DNA from 2 places in the Paenibacillus sp. S25 genome. Region 2 is predicted to be linked to the other one. Evidence: riboswitches for the same ligand, from Rfam matches in the RefSeq annotation. Region 2 holds a riboswitch; the other holds the start of a gene.

Region 1 (3,217 bases), 880 kb from region 2:
AATAAGCCTTACGAACCATTTTATCAGAACCAAGTCCCATTTTTTTTAAACCGAAAGGAGAAGTGAACAAGAAAGTTGAATGGGCATAAGATACCTTTTTTCAGTACCATTTTGGTATTTGACCTCAGAAAGGATTTGAATCCATGATAACCCCAGATTCTTTCAACAGCATTCGACTTTTTCATATGGATTATCAGGTTAAATATCCATAAAAAGCGAGACTCCCATAAAGCTCACACACATAATTTGATATATAGACATATTTGTTGTGATAAAATAAACTTTTATAAATAGGAAATCATGTTTAATCAGCCATTATATATTGGTAAATCAAACCAAGATATGCTAGATAAAATTGCTTTTTTGTAAAGGAATTGAATATGACAACAGACCAAAAAAACAACTTGGGCCTCTGGAATAGCGATCCGGTCGTAATTGTACGTACTCCCTCCGCTTTTGCCAAGCAATCCCTTTTATATATTCAGGAATTAGGCTACTTCCAAAAAACCTCTGCTTTTACGATGGAAAGGAAAGAACTTGCCTCTTTTTTGCTTGTCTTTACGTTGTCTGGTAAGGGAGAATTACTGTACCGGGACAAGAAATATATCTTAAAACCTCAAGATTTGTTCTTTATTAATTGCGAGGAATATGTTCAATACAGTACCTCCGGTCATGAATCCTGGGAGTTTATCAGCCTGTACCTGTATGGCAACCTGATCGAAAATTTTTACGAACAATTTGCCAAGCATAATAAACCGGTCATTTCCATGCATAATCCGTATATTATATTGGATAAGCTCCATGCCCTGATTTGCGGGCAGTCTGACAGAAGTCTTTCCGCTGAGCTACTAACGTCCAGGCTCATTGGTGAAATACTGACGTTCATTTTGCAGCATCCCTATGATCATCCACATGTGAATGCTGAAACCCTCAGCGAAGTACGCCGGGTACAGCAATATTTGGATCAGTCCTACTGTGAGCGAATAACACTGGACTCGCTGGCAGATATGTTTGAATTAAACAAGTTTAATCTGGCTAAAAATTTCAAAAAGCAGATCGGTTTCTCTCCGATTGATTATCTCATTAATGTCCGTATCACAGCCGCTCAAAGCTGGCTTAAAACCAGTGACATGTCCATTGTGGATATCGCAAGGTACGTAGGGATTCCCAATACGAGCCATTTTATTAACCTATTCAAGGAGCATGTAGGAGAAACACCTCATTCCTTCCGCAAAAAATGGGGAAACCGTTCCAAGTTGTAAATGAGAGGTTACATGAAATCAGTTTGATAGATGATAGACGCACAAGCTATTCAAGTTAATGGCAAAACTGTCGAAAGGCAGTGACGCAAAACTATAGGGCCTTCCTATCCAGATGGCAGCCAGCTACCAGATGAACGAGCTTTTTATTATGTCTTTTTTACATAGATCCATCACAAATTGCTATGCCTCTCTCGAAGAAAGCCCTGATCACTATGATCAGGGCTTTTTTTCTATTGGGATAGTCATGTCAGCCTAGCATGCTGAATATACTAATTTCAAAGCATTACCCATATTACGATGAATAGGAGAATCACTTGGAGCATGAGAACAAAAATAAATGTAATGATCATTGCCTTATTGCTCATTGTCCAAAGCTTTTTCAGCGCAACTCTGGCTTACGCAGATGCTCCAGCTACAGAACTGCCGCAGAGTGCTGTATCTGATCCTACACATACCGTTACAGATGCTGTATACGTTGTCCCAAACCTTGAACCTCCTGGGGAGATTCCTTCAAACACGGTCCCCTTCGTTCAAGGAGCAGTCAGTTCAAAATCTCAACATGATGCAGCTCCACAGAGCATACTAACGAAGTTGAGTCTGACCGACGAAACAGGTCGTGTCATTGATGCGGTATATAGCCCCGGCAGCCAATTCGACATCGGATCAGCCATCCAACTAGGATATGAATGGGAGCTTCCTGACAATACCTATAAGTCAGGGGACACCTTCACCTTTCATTTACCAGAACAGTTTGTCATCTACTCTGATATCTCATCTCCGTTAGTCACTACCGACGGAACCGTGGGATACTTCACAGTAGATCGTCAGGGCAAGGTTATCATGACCTTTAACCAATATGTAGAGAATCACTCCAATGTCAGCGGTAAACTACAAGTTAAAACCGAGTTTACAAAAGAAACGGTGAAAGGCAGTACAGAAATCATCATTGCGATTCCGATCAAAGGCGGGGTGCAAACGGTCATCGTGAATGTCAAACCCCAGTCAGGGCCGCCCCTAAGCAAACAAGGGAAAATAGCTGGCACAAACCAGATCGACTGGACCATTGATGTGAATAAACAGCTAAACACCGTAAAACATGCCCTCATCTCCGATCCCATTCCTTCAGGGCTGGAACTCAGAAGAGACTCTATCCGGCTCTATCATCTACAAATCAATATCGACGGCTCAACCGTTGTTCGAGACCTAGTAAATGCGAGTGAATATGCCATTGAAGCAGATCAAGCCGGGACAGGGTTTGTGATTCGTTTTCAAGACGATAGCATGAACACGGCCTATCAGATTCAATATTCCACGCGTATTATTGGCGACGAAACACGTTTTTCCAACACAGCGACACTTTCAGGAGATGCAATAGAGAACGTTGCTGCTACCGCTACTGTTCAGGTAGAACGTGGTGAAGAATTCTTGTCCAAAAAGGTTGAAAAATATGATCATGCCACACAAACACTCTCGTGGGCCATAAGATATAACTTCGGCGAGACAAAAATCCCCGAAGCCAAAGCTCTTTTAATTGATCATTTCAACAAAACTCAAGAGTTGCTGCCCGGTTCTTTGAAAGTATTTAAGGGAAACACACTGGAGGAACTCCCATCGTGGGCGTATACTGTCATCCCAGTTGATTATCCGGACCGCAACGGCTTCAAACTTCAATTCAACTTCGACGTAGATTCAGCCTATACCATCCGATACCAGACTCAAGCCAGAGGCCGTGTCTATGAAAATGAAAAAGTTATAAACATCATAACCTCAGATGGAACCCAGAAGATCGTATCGACGGAAATCATAAGTGGAGTTATGACTAAAATGTATGACACACCCAATTACAACACCAAAATCATACCTTGGGTGATTACCATCAATACGGACTTGTACACCATGAAAAATATTGTCATTCAGGATGTGTTTCCAAACGGGGGCTTGGCCTTGTTACCGGA
Region 2 (3,217 bases):
GTTATGAAGCTCGTACTTTTGTCTGGTGGTTCCGGTAAAAGATTATGGCCTTTGTCCAACGATTCCCGTTCCAAACAATTTTTGAAGGTACTGGAGAGCCCGGAGGGGACTTCGGAATCCATGGTACAGCGGGTATGGAGACAACTGGGAGACAACGGATTATCAGAATCCTCGTTTATTGCGACAGGGAGAGCACAGGTCGAAATGATCCAGAGTCAGGTCGGACCGAATACGCGCATCATTGTTGAGCCGGAACGCAGAGACACCTTTCCTGCGATTGCGTTGACAGCGACTTATCTATATTCCATTGCAGGTGTTTCACCTGATGAAATTATAGCAATATTGCCTGTAGATCCTTATGTTGAGGATGCTTTCTTCGCTTCCGTAGCCCAGTTGGAACATACGCTTCAGGAGAGTGAAGGCAAGCTTGCTTTAATCGGGGTTGTCCCTTCCTATCCTTCAGAGAAATATGGTTACATTATTCCGAAAAACGATGCCACTCAAGGTAGCACAGGCTACCGCGAAGTGAGCCATTTTCAAGAGAAACCCGACCGGGAGCAGGCGGAGCGTCTGATTGAACGCAATGCTCTATGGAACTGCGGGGTTTTTGCATTCAAATTAAGTTATTTGCTGGATATCTTGGCATCCAAGGGGTTGCCGCTTAATTATGAAGAAATGCAAAAGCAATACGCATCTCTGGAAAAAATCAGCTTTGACTATGAAGTAGTCGAGAAGGAAAAGGATATTGTAGTTCTTCCATATGATGGTTTTTGGAAGGATTTAGGTACCTGGAATACGCTCACAGAAGAAATGTCTAATCAACAAGTGGGCAGAGGTGTAGTAACGGAGGATTGCGTCAATACGAGTCTTATTAACGAGTTAGACATTCCTGTGGCGATCATTGGAACGAATGATCTGATTGTAGCCGCTAGCCCGGATGGCATTCTTGTGACCAATAAGGCAGAAAGTCCTCGCATTAAGGAAGTGCTCAAGGCTCATGATCAGCGTCCAATGTATGAAGAACGTCGTTGGGGGCAGTATCGGGTTGTGGATTATGTCAAGTATGACGAGGGTAACGAGGTATTGACCAAACGAATTCGCGTACGGAAAGGCAAAAATATCAGCTACCAGCTTCATTTCAAACGAAGTGAAATCTGGACCATTATTAGCGGTGAAGCGGAAATTATTTTGAATGAGAAGCTGCACAAAGTGAAGGCTGGCGATGTAGTTCGCATTCCTGAAGGGACGAAGCATAGCATTTTGGCTGTGACCGATGTGGATTTTATTGAGGTGCAGACTGGCTCTGAATTGGTTGAAGAGGATATTGTTCGTTTTTGTATGGATTGGAATGAAATTTCCCGTCACCAATTTATCTCATAATTATTTTCGTAAAAACGAAAAAAAAGACGGATTCATGAAAATTCATGGCCCAAACTGTCGAAATTGGGCGAAAACCTGTAAATTCATGAACATGACCTATTAAATTTTGGTAAATAAAAGTCGATACTTAGGGTAAGAAGGAATCCAAACTCCTTCCAACGATAAACGCAGCCCTGTCGAAAGGCAGGTACGCAAAGCTAAAGGGCCTTCCACAAGGATGGCAGCCTGGCTACCGAAAGGAAGAGCGAAAGTGAGATTCAATTTTATTCCTCTGTATCGACTGATACGTCGTGTACTCCCCGTTGTTATGCTTTTTTCATTGTTGCCCGTCGGTTTTGTTGATTCTCTGTCTGTAGCGAATGCCGCTTCATTACAACCTGTTAATTCGGACGCTTCTACTCAGGCCCGTGAACTATACAATTATTTACTCAACATCTCAGGGAAAAAAATAGTCACCGGTCAGCATGATTATTTGGAAAGTCCGGATGAATTAAGTAACAAGGTCCAAAAAATCAGTCAGGCATATGTAGGTGTACACGGCTATGAGATGGGAGCTATCTCTGGTCAATCTGACGCTACCGAAGCAGCACAACGTAAAAATGTCGTCGATAGTGCTATCCGTTGGAGTAGATCCGGTGGTATTGTGACGATGACTTTTCATGAAGCGCTACCAGGTAGGCCACTGACTTGGGCCAATGTACAGGCGAAAGTAAGTCAGACAGAGTTCAACAAATACGTGACTCCAGGTACTGCGCAGTATAACCTCCTCATTGCCGATCTGGATAAGGTCGCTGTATCGTTAAAGCAGCTTCGTGATGCAGGGGTTCCGGTTTTGTGGAGACCTTACCACGAAATGAATGGTGACTGGTTCTGGTGGGGAAACAAAACTAATTTCAATCAGCTATGGAATATCATGTACGACCGTTTTACAAACACACATCAATTGAACAATCTGCTGTGGGTATGGAGTCCGAATGCTCCCAATTCGTATACTGTCCCGTATACCCCGAAATACCCGGGGGATGACAAAGTGGACATTTTGGCAGTAGACATTTACAACAATGATTTTAAGCAAAGTCATTACGAAGGTCTGCTTGGGCTGGCACGGAATAAGCCGATTGCCATTGGGGAGCACGGTGAGATGCCTAGTTCTGAGGTATTGCAGGCTCAGCCTAAATGGGTATATTCCATGACTTGGGGCAAGATGCTGACTGAGAATAACACTACAAATCAAATTCAGGATTATATGAATGATTCGAAGAGTTTGACGCGGGATGATGTGAAAAATGGGCTGGCAGCAATTGAACAACCTGGGACAGATGTACCGACCTTACCGGACGAGGGACAAAGTGAGCCTATCCCGGCTCCGTCTCCTCCTTCCGTTCCTGATGTGGTATATGTGAACGGGCTGCAGGGCGAATATTTTAACAATATGAATTTGAGTGGAAGTCCTGCTTTGATCCGTACAGATAGCAAGCTGGACTACAACTGGCGTGCCAATGCAGCTGATCCGAAGGTGAATGCCGATCAGTTCTCGGTTCGCTGGACGGGTAAAATCAAACCGCAATATAGCGAGACCTATACGTTCACAACGATATCTGATGATGGTATCCGTGTATGGGTAGACGGCAAGTTGGTTATTGACAGCTGGTTCAAACAAAGCTGGACAGAGCGTAAAGGTAGTATTACTTTGGAAGCAGGCAAAATGGTAGATTTAAAAGTGGAATACTATGATGAAAAAGGCGATGCGATGGCACGTCTAATGTGGGAAAGTCAGCATGAAGCGAAAGCGGTGATTCCCGAAAACGCTTTGTTTCTTCCTTGATTGATACTCTTT

The links. A riboswitch is a leader RNA that binds a small molecule or an ion and turns the genes downstream of it on or off. The one in region 2 is predicted to bind cyclic di-GMP.
Region 1: another riboswitch for cyclic di-GMP. It lies ahead of KAI37_RS02120 (LPXTG cell wall anchor domain-containing protein); the one in region 2 lies ahead of KAI37_RS05775 (glycosyl hydrolase).

The regions. Positions count from the first base shown of each region.
Region 1 is NZ_CP073683.1:473,396-476,612, reverse strand. Features, by position in the region: gene KAI37_RS02125 (AraC family transcriptional regulator) at 381-1,262, shown strand; cyclic di-GMP riboswitch class I at 1,313-1,393, shown strand; gene KAI37_RS02120 (LPXTG cell wall anchor domain-containing protein) at 1,584-3,217, shown strand, end outside.
Region 2 is NZ_CP073683.1:1,348,585-1,351,801, forward strand. Features, by position in the region: gene KAI37_RS05770 (sugar phosphate nucleotidyltransferase) at 4-1,380, shown strand; cyclic di-GMP riboswitch class I at 1,537-1,617, shown strand; gene KAI37_RS05775 (glycosyl hydrolase) at 1,631-3,205, shown strand.